Regions from separate parts of the Streptomyces sp. NPDC001634 genome, predicted to be linked through region 2. Evidence: riboswitches for the same ligand, from Rfam matches in the RefSeq annotation. Region 2 holds a riboswitch; each other region holds the start of a gene.

The links. A riboswitch is a leader RNA that binds a small molecule or an ion and turns the genes downstream of it on or off. The one in region 2 is predicted to bind S-adenosylmethionine.
Region 1: linked by a shared signal. The riboswitch ahead of ABT186_RS29070 (aminotransferase class V-fold PLP-dependent enzyme) and the one ahead of ABT186_RS20450 (putative leader peptide) in region 2 are both predicted to bind S-adenosylmethionine.
Region 3: linked by a shared signal. The riboswitch ahead of ABT186_RS00895 (amino acid ABC transporter permease) and the one ahead of ABT186_RS20450 (putative leader peptide) in region 2 are both predicted to bind S-adenosylmethionine.
Region 4: linked by a shared signal. The riboswitch ahead of thrC (threonine synthase) and the one ahead of ABT186_RS20450 (putative leader peptide) in region 2 are both predicted to bind S-adenosylmethionine.

Annotation. Positions count from the first base shown of each region.
Region 1 covers NZ_JBEOZU010000050.1:37,829-41,515, reverse strand. The annotation lists gene ABT186_RS29070 (aminotransferase class V-fold PLP-dependent enzyme) at 1-903, opposite strand, end outside; SAM riboswitch class IV at 1,106-1,222, opposite strand; gene trpD (anthranilate phosphoribosyltransferase) at 1,325-2,389, opposite strand; gene qcrB (cytochrome bc1 complex cytochrome b subunit) at 2,529-3,687, opposite strand, start outside.
Region 2 covers NZ_JBEOZU010000028.1:64,750-68,436, forward strand. The annotation lists gene ABT186_RS20445 (ABC transporter substrate-binding protein) at 1-587, opposite strand, end outside; gene ABT186_RS20450 (putative leader peptide) at 784-900, opposite strand; SAM riboswitch class IV at 935-1,047, opposite strand; gene ABT186_RS20455 (DUF1684 domain-containing protein) at 1,099-1,923, opposite strand; gene ABT186_RS20460 (LLM class F420-dependent oxidoreductase) at 1,986-2,909, opposite strand; gene ABT186_RS20465 (NtaA/DmoA family FMN-dependent monooxygenase) at 3,014-3,687, opposite strand, start outside.
Region 3 covers NZ_JBEOZU010000001.1:162,534-166,220, forward strand. The annotation lists gene ABT186_RS00880 (MarR family winged helix-turn-helix transcriptional regulator) at 1-338, opposite strand, end outside; gene ABT186_RS00885 (hypothetical protein) at 518-640, shown strand; gene ABT186_RS00890 (glutathione S-transferase C-terminal domain-containing protein) at 752-1,636, shown strand; SAM riboswitch class IV at 1,724-1,833, shown strand; gene ABT186_RS00895 (amino acid ABC transporter permease) at 2,165-3,148, shown strand; gene ABT186_RS00900 (amino acid ABC transporter ATP-binding protein) at 3,145-3,687, shown strand, end outside.
Region 4 covers NZ_JBEOZU010000039.1:39,761-43,447, reverse strand. The annotation lists gene ABT186_RS25330 (MoaD/ThiS family protein) at 244-519, opposite strand; gene thrC (threonine synthase) at 652-1,932, opposite strand; SAM riboswitch class I at 1,951-2,107, opposite strand; gene ABT186_RS25320 (glucosyl-3-phosphoglycerate synthase) at 2,255-3,199, shown strand; gene ABT186_RS25315 (alpha,alpha-trehalose-phosphate synthase (UDP-forming)) at 3,304-3,687, shown strand, end outside.

The sequences.
Region 1 (3,687 bases), on a different contig from region 2:
GGCGGATGCGATGGAGTAGGCGCCGATCACGTTCGGGGAACCGGCCTCGTGGCGGGCGGCGCTCTCGTGCCACTCCACCTCCACTCCCCCGTCCTCGCGCCGGGTGACCTTGCGGCTGGCGCCACCGCCCGCCAGGTACGGCTCGGCCTCGCGCAGCCAGTCGGCGCGGCCCGCCAGGACTCCGGAGCCGAAGGGGGCGTACAGCTTGTGACCGGAGAAGGCCACCCAGTCGACGTCGAGGTCGCGGACGGACACGGGGTGGTGCGGAGCCAGCTGGGCGGCGTCGAGGACGACACGGGCGCCGTGCGCATGGGCGGCCGCGGCCAGCTCGCGTACGGGCCACAGCTCGCCGGTGACGTTGGAGGCGCCGGTGACGCAGACGAGAGCCGGGCCGTGGGGGTCGCGGCCGGCAAGGGCGCGCTCCAGGCTCTCGACGGCCTGCTGCGGGGTGCGCGGGGCGTTGAGGCAGGTGACCCGGGCGTCACGCCACGGCAGCAGCGACGCATGGTGCTCGGTCTCGAAGACGAAGACCTGGCAGTCGGCCGGAAGGGCGGCGGCGAGGAGGTTGAGCGAGTCGGTGGTGGACCGGGTGAAGATCACCTGGTCTCCCTCGCGGCAGTCGAGGAACTCGGCCACCGTCCTGCGGGCGTTCTCGAAGAGGTCGGTGGACAGCTGCGACAGGTACCCGGCGCCGCGGTGGACACTGCCGTAGTACGGCGCGTACGCCGCCACGTCGTCCCAGACGCGCTGCAGCGCCGGGGCACTGGCCGCGTAGTCGAGCGCGGCGTAGGTGACCTCGCCACCCGTGACGAGGGGGACGGTGACATCACGCCCCAGAACGGGCAGCGCCCCGGAAATATTGCGGCAAACGGACTGGTCGGCGGCAGCGGTGGAGACGGACATGGGTGACTCCCGTGAAAGCAGGTGGAATCGCCGTGCCGGACGGCGCGCACAACGGCGCGCGGCTGCGTCGACAGCACGGGAAAAGGGGTGAAAAGGGGATGCGGAGGCGGGGCTCTGCGGCCCTATCGCATTCGCTTGCTCACGGAAGGCTCCCTCGAACGACCAGGACCCCTGGCCCCACGCTCAGTCGAAGCGTGCGAGGGGTCCGCGCTTGCCGCAGACCTCGCTGCCTACGGCCTGGTCCTCACCCGGGGCACCCCGCCACGGACGGAGGGTTGCCGGACAGCCGGCCGGGGCCGAGAGGCTGTCGCTCATGACCTGACCAGGACAGTACGGGACGTGATCGCCCGCCTGCAACTTGTGTCCGGATGCCGGGACACACGAAGGTGCCGGCGCCTCGAAGGCGCCGGCACCTCACGGCCTACTTGTTGCTCGCGGCCACCCAGCGCTCCAGCGCCCGCTTCGCCGCCCCCGAGTCGATCGACTCCGCGGCCTTCTCCATACCGGCCCGGAGCTGGTCCGCCAGGGTCCCGGAACCCGGATCCAGGGCCACCAGCGCGGCCGCCGAGTTCAGCAGTACGGCGTCCCGCACCGGGCCCCTCTCGCCCTCCAGCAGATGGCGCGCGACCTCCGCGTTGTACGAGGGGTCCCCGCCCCGCAGTGCCTCCACCGGCACCAGTTCAATGCCGACGTCACGCGGATCGAAGGTCTCCTCGGTGACCTTGCCGTCCCGGACGATCCACACCCGGGAGGTGGCCGTCGTCGTCAGCTCGTCGAGACCGTCGTCGCCACGGAAGACGAGTGAGGAGTTGCCGCGTTCGGCGAAGACGCCCGCGACGACCGGCGCCATACGCGGATCCGCGACCCCGACCGCCTGGGCCCGCACCTTGGCGGGGTTGGTCAGCGGGCCGAGGATGTTGAACACCGTGCGGATGCCCAACTGGCCGCGCGCGGCGCCCACATGGCGCAACGCCGGGTGGAACTTGATCGCGAAGCAGAAGGTGATCCCGGCCTCCTGGGCCACCTCGGCCACCCGCCGAGGGGTCAGCTCCAGGTTGACGCCGAGCTTTTCCAGGACGTCCGAGGCGCCGGACGCGGAGGACGCCGCCCGGTTGCCGTGCTTGACGACCGTGGCACCCGTGCCGGCGACGACGATCGCCGACATGGTGGAGATGTTGACGGTCTTGGCACCGTCGCCACCGGTACCGACGATGTCCACCGTCCGCCCGGGCACCTCGATCACATTGGCGTGCTCGTACATCGTCCGGACGAGCCCGTTGATCTCCTCGACGGTCTCGCCCTTGGCCCTGAGGGCCACCACGAACCCGGCGATCTGCGCATCGGTCGCCTCGCCGCGCATGATCCGGTCCATCACCCAGGCCGTGGCTTCTGCGCTCTGGTCACGGCCGTACAGCAGGGCGTTCAGTACCTCGGGCCAGGAACGGCCCGCCGCGGTGTCGCCTCCAGCGGGGGTCACAGCGCTCATAAGCCGCTCCTGGGTCGGTGTCCCGGACTACGGGACGCGCATCTCGAACGGGTCCACCCTATCCAGCCCGGAGCAGGGCGAAGGGCCCCGTCCGAACATCGGACGGGGCCCTTCGACCGTGGTGTGGCGTGCGCAGCGATCAGTGGTGGCCGTGGCCGCTTGTGATCTCCTTGTACTCCTCGACCGTGGGCTTGGGGATCTGGTTGTTCTCCCCGTAGTACGCGTTGCTCAGCTTGGCGCGCAGCTTCTCGGAGCCCTTGAACTTGCGCTCGACGCCGTTCTCGTCGACCGTCGGGCCCAGCTCCACCGGGTCGTACTGGTGGTGCGCCGTGAGCGTGTGCAGTGCGTCCTGGCTGAGCGGCTCGTGGACCTCGATGAACTCACCGTGCGGCAGCCGCTTGATGATGCCCGACTCGCGGCCGTGCAGCACCTTGTCCTTGTCCCGGCGCTGGAGGCCGAGGCAGATCCGCTTGGTGACGATGAACACGAGCACCGGGACCACGAAGAAGGCGATGCGGACGAACCAGGTGATCGCGTTGATCGACAGGTGGAAGTGCGTGGCCCAGAGGTCGTTGCCACCACCGACGAGCAGGACGAAGTACCAGGAGATCCACGCGGTACCGAAGGCCGTACGCGTCGGGGCGTTGCGCGGGCGGTCCAGGATGTGGTGCTCGCGCTTGTCGCCGGTGACCCAGGACTCGATGAACGGGTAGACCGCGATCGCGACCAGGACCAGCGGGAAGATCACCAGCGGGATGAAGACACCCAGGACGAGCGTGTGCCCCGCGACGTTGATCTCCCAGCCCGGCATCGTACGGATCAGGCCCTCGGAGAAGCCCATGTACCAGTCGGGCTGGGCACCCGTGGACACCTGGTCCGGACGGTAGGGGCCCATGGCCCAGATCGGGTTGATCTGGGCGATCGCCGCGATGGCCGCGATGACACCGAAGACCAGGAAGAAGAAGCCTCCGGCCTTGGCCATGTAGACCGGCAGCAGCGGCATGCCGACGACGTTGTTGTTCGTCTTTCCGGGACCCGCGAACTGCGTGTGCTTGTGGTAGAAGACCAGGATCAGGTGGCCAACCACCAGGCCGAGCATGATGCCCGGCAGCAGCAGGATGTGGATCGAGTAGAACCGGGCCACGAAGTCGCCGCCCGGGAACTGGCCGCCGAAGAGGAAGAACGACAGGTACGTGCCGACGATCGGCACGGACAGGATCGCGCCCTCCATGAAGCGGACACCGGTGCCGGAGAGCAGGTCGTCCGGGAGCGAGTAACCGGTGAAGCCGGTGAACATG
Region 2 (3,687 bases):
TGCGGGGTCTTCTTCACGCTCGCCGACGACTCGATGCCGAGTGAGTGCGTGGAAGTGGCCTGCAAGAACTGGGTGTTGGGCTGGTTGAAGGTCACCTTGACGGTGAGCGGGTCGATCACGGTGGTGCTCTTGACGCCGCTCAGATAGCCCTCGGCCAGGGTTCCCAGGGCGCCGAGCTTCGGCACCGCGTCGAAGTTGTCCTTGACCACCTGCGCGGTCAGCTTCGACCCGTCGCTGAAGGTGACACCCGAGCGCAGACGGAAGGTGAACGTCGTGGCGTCGGAGCTGATGTCCCAGCTCTTCGCCAGCCACGGCACGATCTTGCCGGTCTTGGGGTCCTGGTCCGTCAGCGAGTCTACGATCTGGCGCACCGAATAGATGGTCTCGTTGCTGGCGACCTGCTGCGGATCCACGCAGCCGGCGTCCGAGCCCACCGCGAAGGTCAGGGTGCCGCCGGACTCGGGCTGCCCGGTGCCGCTGCCGGAATCGCCGCCGCTGGAGCCGCAGGCGGTCAGCAGAACACTGGTGGTGACAAGGGCGGTCAGCGCCGCCAACCGAGAAGTTCTGACATGGGGAAGTGCAATCACGGAGGGCTTCTCCTACTCGTGTCACCAGGCACGGTGGCTGTGCGAGACATGGCCGTGCGTGGGCGTGCGGCCCCGTTCGGCGCGATGCCGACGCCGGGAGCGCTGTGCAGACAGGGATCAGGGGGAAACGAGGATCAGGCGCAGACGGATGCGGCGAGAACTGGTGCCGGACTGCGACCAGCGGTGGGAAGGCCCGTCAGGCCTGACAGAGACAGCTGGTCGAGCGCTTGAGGTCGATGTGGCGCCGACGAGAGAGCCGGGAGAACACGGTGGCGCCGACGAAGCGGGCGCTGAGGTCACCACCGTGGCGCATGCCGGTCCTCCACACTTCCGGCCCCGGTCACGGGGCCACGCGCTTGCGGGATCGTCGGTGATCCTGCCGGGCTTTCACCTGGAGCACCCCACCGCGGGGGAGGGTTGCCGGTCAGCGAGCCAGGGCTTGACGCTGACACTCAATGCCACTTGTGATCGTACGGAGAGATCTTTCCGTTGGTCAACGGCCAAGCGCGGCTCAGGAACCGCCGCGCTCGCGGGGGATCTTCTGGCCGGCCTCGATCGCCACCGGCAGTCGGTTCTCGGCCGGGGGCAGCGGGCAGGTGGCCAGGTCCGTGTAGGCGCACGGCAGGTTCGCGGCGCGGTTGAAGTCCAGGGCGACCGTGCCGTCGGCGGCGGGCGGCTCCAGGGACAGGGAGCGGTTGGCGGCGTAGGTGGTGACCCCGGAGGTCTCGTCGGTGAACAGCACCATCAGTCGGCCCGCGCCATGGCCGGGGAACGCGGTCAGCGACAGCGGGCGCCCGTCCAGCTCGAACTCGACCCTGCCCGGAGCGTCGTACACATGCTCAAGGCCCTCGACCGCGGCGCCCACGGTGGTCGGCCGCGGCGTGTCGAAGGGGATGTAGCGGCCCGTCACGGCCCAGCGCGGGTCGGGGGCGTAGGCGGGCGTTCCGGTGAAGGCCGTGCGCAGCGGCGCGTCCGGGTGCCGGGGGCGCACGATGTCGTTGCCGCCGCGCTTGGCGACCTCGATGACGGCGTCTCCCCAGACCGCGTCGACGCCACCGCGTTCGGGAAGCACGCCGAAGCGGTGTTCACCGTGGACCGGCGTTCCGTCGACGATCAGTTCCTCGCCGTCGTCGAGGTCTACGACGACCCCGTCGGGGCCGGTGCGCCACGCACCGGGCGCGTCCGGGAAGCGCTGGGGCCGGTCGTCGAGCCAGTGCAGGCCGGTGATCGCCAGGAACCCGTGCGGGTCGGCGAGCCGGGCCTCCTGGGCGCGGTACCACTCCAGCCAGTTCTCGGTGAAGGCCTGGAGGTCCGTTGCGGTGGCCTCGGTGGTCATGGGTTCTCCTTCGTCACGGGGGTGCAGGGGGGCCGGTCGGGCCGTCGGTTCGACCGGCGTGTTCAGCGGGCCAGTTCGCCGAGGAGACGCCAGGTGCGTCGGCGGTCGGCTTCTCCCGCGATCTCGGTGCCCGAGAACACGACCTCGGTGGCGCCGGCGTCGCGGTAACGGCGTACCTCGGCCTCGACGGTCTTCTCGTCGCCGATCACGGCCAGGTCGGCGGCCCGCCGGCCGCCGGAGAGCTCGATGACCCGGGCGTAGGACGGGATCTGTTCGTAGAACGCGAGGTTCTCGGTGGCTTTGGCCCGCACCGCGTCCACGTCGTCGGTGACCACGCCGGGCACCAGGGCCACGATCCTGGGCGCGGGGCGGCCGGCGGCCTCGGCCGCGGCGGTCAGGGCGGGCACGATGTGGTCCGCCAGGGCGCGCGGTCCCGCCAGGTAGGGCAGGATCCCGTCCGCCAGCTCACCGCTGACCCGCAGCGCCTGCGGCCCCATCGCGGCGACCAGCAGGGGGACACCGCTCTCGGCACCCGGTACCCGCGCCGGGACCGGGGTGGTCGCGGTGAGCAGCTCACCGTGGAAGTCGGCCGTGCCGGTCTCGGTCAACTGCCGCAGTGCGGTGAGGAATTCACGCAGCCGCGCGATGGGGCGTTCGAAGGGCAGGCCGAAGCCGGTCTCCGTCAGCAGTTTCGTGCCCAGCGCCAGGCCGAGGTGGTAGCGGCCGTGGGTCGCGGCCTGAGCGGTCTGGGCCTGGCTGGAGACCAGCAGCGGGTGGCGGCCGAAGACGGGGATCGCGGAGGTGCCGACCTGCAGTCCGGGCACTTCCCGCCCGACGATCGCCGCGAGCTGAGGTGAGTCCGCGCCGAAGGTCTGCCCGAACCAGGCCGACCGCAGACCGGCGCCCGCGGCCTCCTGGGCCAGTTGCACGGTGGCGTCGACCTGGTTCGGCGCGTCGGACGCGTTGAGCGCTACTCCAACAGTCATGTCAGTCAGAACGGGCGTCGGTCGAACCCGCATTCCGGTCTGTGTGTGACAGCTTCTTGTCAGTCATGTGTACTCAGTCCTGAGCGGAAGGGCCATCCCGGTGCTCAGCCCGCCTGCCGTCGGTCCCGCGCGGACCGGTGCGTGAGGGGTTCGCGCAGACCGAGGTGGTCGCGGAGCGTCGTACCGGTGTACTCGGTGCGGTAGATCCCGCGTTCCTGCAGTTCCGGGACGAGCAGGTCGACGATGTCGTCGAGGCCGTCGGGGATGAGGTACGGCGTGACGTTGAAGCCGTCGATGGCGCCGTGCCGAACGAAGTGGGCGAACTTGTCGGCCAGGCCGGACGGAGTGCCGACGTGCCCGCGCTGCGGGCCGAGCGCGATGACGGTCTCGCGCAGCGACCAGCCGTGCGCCTCCGCCTTCGCCCGCCATTCGGCCACGACCGCGCGCGGATCGGCGATGCGCCGGGCGCCGAAAGAGCCGTCGTTCTCGGTGACGACCGGATCCTCCTTCGGCAGTGGCCCGTCGGCGTCGCGGTCCGAGAGGTCGATGCCCCACAGCAGCCCGGCGATCCCCAACGCCGTGGCCGGCGTGACCTGTTGGAGCCGGATCCAGTGCTTCTTCTCCTGGGCCTCCTCCTCGGTGGCGCCGAGGATGATCTCGGTGCCGGGCAGGATCCGCAGGTCGTCGTCGGGTCGGCCGACGGCGCGCAGGCGGTTGCGGATGTCGTCGGCGAAGGCCAGTGCGTCGTCGAAGTCGTTGCCGTGCGCGGAGAAGATGA
Region 3 (3,687 bases), on a different contig from region 2:
ATGCCGCGCTTGTCGCCGCAGACCGAGCGCCGGGTCACCAGGTCGGCGTGCTGCAGACAGGCGATCTGGTAGGTGAGACGGGTCTTGGGGCGGCCCAGCGACTCGGCGATCTGCGTCATGCGCAGGGCCGCGCCGGGCTGGTCGGCCAGCAGGCACAGCACCAGGAACTCGTCGTGCGAGACCCCGAGGGTGTCCTTGACCTGGGTGCGCAGCTGCTGCTCGATCGCGCCCGCCGCGGCCAGGAGCTGCATCCAGGCGCGCAGTTCGGCCGGCAGCAGCCCGTCCTCGTCCGTCCGGTCGGGTCCGGGCTGATCGGCGGGGGCGGGGGAGTCGGCCATGGTCCCCCAGTCTACCGGTCGTCCACATTTGGATGAGGGGTGCAATCGCCTGACGACGAGCCACGGCGATCCCTCCGCATCCGGGGCCCTCTCTCACTCTGCGGACCGCCTCTTGACGCAGGCCGGCGCCGGACCGACACTTCAATCGGGATTTCCTAGTGAACAGGTAGGGAAATGGTATGGGGCGCCTCGAGCCGGTCATCGGCCGTGTGAACCGCACACGCCGGCAGCCCCTCCTGCTGACCTCCCGCCGTCACATCGATCTGCTGCGCGTCTGCAGCGCCGCCGGCCGCCTGCGCTGAACCGGCCTCTGCCGGGCCCGCGCCACGTCCCCCGCCGTTCGGGCCGGGGCGCGCCCCCTGCCCGAGGGCCGCCACCCTCCGCACCTTCGTGTCCCAGAACCCGGGAGAGACATGTCCGTCCATGCCCCGACCGCACTCCCGTCCGCGCAGCCCGTTCCGGCCTTCCGGGGGCGCATAGGCTGCGACGCGCGCAGCGGCCACTACGCCGTACCGCGCCGCTACCGCCTCCATCTGTCCCTGTCCTGTCCGCACTGTCTGCGGATCGCCGTCGTGCACAGCCTGCTCGGGCTCGAAGCCGTCTGTCCCGTGACGCTGCTGCCCGCGGTGCCCGACGGACCGGGGGGCGAGCACTCCGGCCTGCGCCCGCTCTACGAGGCGAGTGCCCACCGCTATCGGGGAGCCGCCGTGGCTCCGGTGCTCAGCGACGACTGGTCCGGACGGATCGTCAGTACGCATGCCCCGGACATCATGCGCGACCTGGCCCGGCACTTCGGCGGTCATCACCCGGCGCTGTACCCGCAGGGGGCGGACGCGGAGATCGAGGGAGTGCGGCGACTGTGCGAGCAGGGCATCGAGGCGGCCGCCCAGCGGGCCGGACGTGCCGACACCGACGCCGGTGAACGGGACACCGCGCTCACCTCGTTGCTCTGCACCCTGCGGTCGCTGGAGGGCCGCCTCGCCCGCCAGGAGTACCTGCTGGGCGAGCAACTCACCATCGCCGACGTGGAGTTGTGGGTCAGCCTGGTGCAGCTCGACACCGTGCACCGCTGGCACCTGGACGCCGCCGCAGTGCACCGCATCGCCGGCCATCCGAGGCTGTGGGCGTACGCCCGCCGGCTTGCCGCTCACCCCGCCTTCGGATCGCACCTCGACCTCGACGGCATCGCCCGGCGGCACCACACCCACTGCCGCGGACTCGAGGCCGCGGGGGCGGCGGTGCAGATCCTTGACTGGGCCTCGCACGTCCCGAACGGAACCGCGACGCGGCCGAGTTGACCGACCGGCTGTGCTCCGTCGCACGTATCACCTGGTGGACGTGCGTTGACAGCGCCTCCGGTGCTGTATTGACTTACGGGCCAGAACGGTCATGAGTGTCAGTGACAAGCCCTGGCTTGCTGACCGGCAACCCTCGCGCCGCGGTGGGGTGCCCCAGGTGACGACCGGACCGGATGACGTTTCGGTAAGCGCGAGGCCCCACGGGGCCGGAAGAATGACGGTGACAGTGATGTACGCAGCTTCGAGGACAGCCGCTCGGCGGCCCCGCGGCTGCGTACTGCTGTGCGCGAACCGTTCCGTCGACCTTCTTCGCGTCAACAGCGCACTGTGTACCACCCCGGGCTCTGCCCGCTGTCACGGCTGACGGCTCTCTGAATCCCTGACGCGTACCGCCGCTGCGGTGCGTCCCCGTTTCCGTCCCGTCCCCGGTCCCGTGCGCTTCTCATGCCTCGTCACACCGGCGGCCCGTGCCGCGCTCCGGTGTCGTCATGCGCGCCGTCCGGGGTGTCCGAATCCGCTGGAGCCTCCATGAGTGAACCCCCCGGCGCCGCCCTGTCCCTGGCCCCGGCGCCGCCCCACGACCACACCGCCCCCAAGCCCCTGACGGCCCAGCGGGTGCTGCCCCTGCGCCGCCCCGGCCGCTGGATCGTCACCGCCGTCGTCCTCGTACTGGTGGCCCAGTTCGTCCACGGCCTGGTGTCCAACCCGTTCTACCAGTGGGACCGCTTCGCCTACTGGTTCCTGCGCCCCACGATTCTCGACGGACTGCTCATCACCCTCGAAGTCGCCGCGCTCAGCGCCGTGTCGGGCCTGCTCGGCGGGATCCTTCTCGCGCTGGCCCGGCTCTCGAAGAGCCCCGTGCTGCGTGCGGTCAGCTGGACCTATGTGTGGGCGTTCCGCTCCATCCCGCTGATCGTGGTGCTGATCTTCCTGTACAACTTCAGCGCGCTCTACAAGACGCTGAGCATCGGCGTGCCCTTCGGCCCCGCCTTCTTCTCCTTCGACGAATCCAGGCTCGCCACCGACATGGCCGTCGCCGTCGTCGGCCTGAGCCTGAACGAGGCGGCGTACGCGGCGGAGGTGGTCCGCGGCGGCATCCTCTCCGTCGACCAGGGCCAGCACGAGGCGGCCGCCGCACTGGGTCTGCCCAAGGGCTACCAGTTCACGAGGATCGTCTTCCCGCAGGCTCTCAGGTCCATCACACCGAACTACGTCAACCAGCTGATCGGCCTGATCAAGAGCACCTCGCTGGTGTTCTACGTCTCGCTGCTCGACCTGTTCGGCTCCGCGCAGACCATGGGCTCCACCTACCCGGGCGACATCGTGCCGCTGCTGCTGGTCGTCACGGTCTGGTACCTGATCCTCACGAGCGTCGTGTCCGTCATCCAGTTCTACGTCGAGCGGTACTACGCCCGGGGCGCCACCCGCAGCCTGCCGCCGACCCCGTTGCAGAAACTCCGCACCGGCCTGCGTGACCTGCGGGACCGTGTGCGCAGGGAGGCCGCCGTATGACCACCGAAACGCTCGAGACACACCCCGTGGCGGTCGAGGTGCACGATGTGCACAAGTGGTACGGCGCCCATCAGGTGCTGGAAGGCGTGGAGTTGACCGTACGTCCGGGCGAAGTGACCGTGATCCTGGGCCCGTCCGGCTCCGGAAAGTCGACCCTGCTGCGCGTGATCAACCACCTGGAGAAGCCCGAACGCGGTTACGTCAGCGTCAACGGCGAACCCATCGGCGTACGCAGGCACGGCGACCGCCTGAAGGAACTGAGCGAGCGGGTCATCCTGACCCAGCGCAGCCGCATCGGATTCGTCTTCCAGAACTTCAACCTCTTCCCGCATCTGACCGTGCTGGACAACGTGGCCGTCGCCCCGGTCGCCACCGGCAGGCTGTCCAGGCCCGAGGCCCAGGAACTGGCACGCGACCTGCTCGGCCGGGTCGGCCTCGCCGACAGGACGGGGTCCTACCCACGGCAGTTGTCCGGTGGCCAGCAGCAGCGCGTGGCCATAGCCCGCGCGCTCGCCCTGCGCCCCGGGGTCATCCTCTTC
Region 4 (3,687 bases), on a different contig from region 2:
GGGCAAGTCGGGCCCGGCAAAAGGAATGAATGGCTCAAAAGCCCTGCACACTTTGGCTACTTCTTGTCGGGCATGCGGCAGGAACTCAGGGCGCCCGGCGGGGAGACCGGGAGCAGGTTCCCCAACTCTACCGCGCTCAACCATGCAGAATTGCCCCCTCCGTTTCTCTCACGGAGAGGGCAATTCGGTGAACTCTCGGTGTTCGACATTACCGAGGGTAATGATCACGCGGGTGAAGGACCGTCAGCCGCCCGCGACCGCCGGGATGATGGAGACTCCCGCGCCGTCCGGCGTCGCCGTCTGGAGACCCTGCTCGAAACGGACGTCGTCGTCGTTCACGTAGACGTTGACGAAGCGGCGCAGCTGGCCCTGGTCGTCGAGGACGCGGGCCGCGATGCCGGTGTGGTTCTTCTCCAGGTCGGCGATGACCTCGCCGAGGGTCGCGCCCTGGGCGCTCACCTCGGCCCGGCCGCCGGTGTAGGTGCGCAGGATGGTGGGAATGCGGACGGTGACGCTCATGGGGTTGTGACCTCCGGTCGAGTACAGCGCCCCTGGAGGGGGCGCGGGACGTGACAGCATGCGGCTCCGCCGCGCGGGCGCGACCAGCCCCCACCGGCCCGCAGCTTCAGAACTGCCCTTGCAGCGGAATGCCTACGCAAGACCCGCATCGCGGAAGGAGTCGAGGTTCGGACGGATCGTGGCGGTCAGCCCCGTGCCTGCCACCGCGTCCAGCGTCTTGAGGCCGTCGCCCGTGTTGAGGACGACCGTCGTCTTCGACGGGTCGAGGACGCCGTTCTCGATCAGCTTGCGCGTGACGCCGACGGTCACACCGCCGGCCGTCTCCGCGAAGATGCCCTCGGTCCGCGCCAGCAGCTTGATGGCGTCGACGATCTGCTCGTCCGTCACATCCTCCACGGCGCCGCCCGTGCGGCGGGCGATGTCGAGGACGTACGGTCCGTCCGCCGGGTTGCCGATCGCAAGCGACTTGGCGATCGTGTCCGGCTTCTGCGGCCGTACGACGTCGTGGCCCGCCTTGAACGCGACCGACACCGGCGAGCAGCCCTCGGCCTGGGCACCGAAGATCTTGTACGGCTTGTCCTCGACGAGCCCGAGCTTGATCAGCTCCTGCAGACCCTTGTCGATCTTCGTCAGCTGGGAGCCGGAGGCGATCGGGACCACGATCTGGTCGGGCAGCTGCCAGCCGAGCTGCTCGGCGATCTCGTACGCCAGGGTCTTCGACCCCTCCGCGTAGTACGGCCGCAGGTTCACGTTGACGAAGCCCCAGCCCTCGCCGGCCGGGTCGCCGATCAGCTCGGAGCAGAAGCGGTTCACATCGTCGTAGTTGCCCTGGATGCCGACGAGGTCGCCGCCGTAGATCGCGGCCATGACGACCTTGCCCTGCTCCAGGTCGTGCGGAATGAAGACGCAGGAGCGGAAGCCGGCGCGGGCCGCCGCGGCGCCGACCGCGCCCGCGAGGTTGCCGGTGGAGGAGCAGGAGAGAGTGGTGAATCCGAAGGCACGAGCGGCCTCCAGCGCCTGGGCGACGACCCGGTCCTTGAAGGAGTGCGTCGGGTTACCGGAGTCGTCCTTCACATACAACCCGCCGGTCACGCCCAGCTCGCGCGCCAGGTTGTCGGCCTTGACGAGCTTGGTCCAGCCCGGGTTGAGATTCGGCTTGTCGGCCACGTCCGCGGGGACGGGCAGCAGCGGCGCGTACCGCCAGATGTTCGCGGGACCCGCCTCGATCCGCTTCCGCAGCTCCTCGGTGTCGTAGTCCGAGAAGTCGTACGCGATCTCCAGCGGGCCGAAACACTCCTCGCAGGCGAAGACCGGGCCGAGAGGCACCCGGTGGCCGCACTCTCGGCAGGACAGAGCCGCGGCGGGACCGAGGTTCACGGGGTTCGTGGTGCTTGCAACTGTCTGCACAGCCATGTCAGGCGAGGCCCTTTCTCCTCATCTTCCTCACGACGCATCTCGCCGTGAGACGGATTTGGCACCTTCCCTAGCCGGGAGCCTCGCGGAGACGATCAACACTGATCTACGAGAACCGACTGGAGGGTTGCCGGGGCTTCATCGGGCCGTTTCCCTCTGCCCCTCTGGATGAGCTGTATGAGGTTGTTTCACTGGTGTGAGGCGCGGCGACCCCCGACATGCGATGGTCACCGGCGTTGTTCAAGACTGTAACCGAAGGCCAGGACAGTTGAGATAGTCGTCCGAACCGCGAGATGGATCACACAGTGAGGAGCCGCAGACCGTGCTGGAAGAAGTCGAGCGCTGGCTGAGCACCCGGTCCTGGTCCGTCACCGATCGCCCGCTCCACCAGCTCATGGCCGCGAAACGCCTTTCGGGATCGTCGGTCAGCGTCGTGCTGCCCGCACTCAACGAGGAGGAGACGGTCGGCGAGATCGTCGCCGTCATCCGCCACGACCTCATGCAGCAGGTTCCGCTTGTCGACGAGATCGTCGTCGTGGACTCCGGCTCGACGGACCGCACGTCCGAGGTCGCGGCGGCAGCCGGCGCCCGGGTGGTGCACCGCGACACGATCCTGCCGCGCATCCCGGCCGTGCCCGGCAAGGGCGAGGTGCTGTGGCGCTCCCTGCTGGTCACCCGCGGTGACATCGTCTGCTTCATCGACGCGGACCTGAAGGAGTTCTCGTCGGACTTCGTCTCCGGGATCGTGGGCCCGCTGCTCACCGACCCGGGCGTGGACCTCGTGAAGGCGATGTACGACCGCCCACTCGGCGGAGCGGCGGGCCAGGGCGGCCGCGTCACCGAACTGATGGCCCGCCCGCTGCTGAACATGCACTGGCCTCAGCTGGCCGGTTTCGTACAGCCGCTGGGCGGCGAGTACGCGGCCCGCCGCTCCCTGCTGGAACAGCTCCCGTTCCCGGTCGGGTACGGGGTGGAGCTGGGCATGCTGGTCGACGCCCTGCACCTGGTGGGCCTGGACGCCCTCGCCCAGGTCGACGTGGGCGTGCGCAAGCACCGCCACCAGGACGGCCAGGCACTGGGACGCATGGCCGCCGCGATCTACCGCACCGCACAGCTCCGCCTGGCCCGCGGCCATCTGATCCGGCCGTCCCTCACCCAGTTCGAACGGGGCAAGGAGGGTTTCGAGCCACGGACGTACTCGGTGGACACGGAGGAGAGGCCCCCGATGGTGGAGATCGAGGAGTACGTGGAACAGAAGGCTGCCTGAGACTTTCCCCGGGCTCTCCTCCGCGAGCGTGATGGTTGTATACGGTTCCGCATACGGCCGAACCGCACGTTTGAGCGTTTTCGGCTCGGGCTAAGTTTCGTGGCATGGCTTCCACGCAAGTCGCTTCGCACAGGGCCCGGATTCTCGTCGCCTCCAACCGCGGCCCGGTCTCGTACACGCTGGACGAGACCGGGGCGCTCACCTCCAAGCGCGGCGGGGGCGGCCTCGTGTCGGGCCTGTCGGCGATCGGCCCGGACGCGGACGCGGTGTGGGTCTGCTCGGCCCTGAACGACGGTGACCGCGAGGCCGTACGCCGGACGGGGGGCGCCCTCGATCCGGCCGACACCGGCGGTCAGCGCGTACGGATGCTCCCCATCGACCCGCAGGTGTACGCGGACGCGTACAACGGCATCGCGAACTCGGTGCTCTGGTTCGTGCACCACATGCTGTACCAGACGCCGCTGGAGCCGGTCTTCGACAAGGAGTTC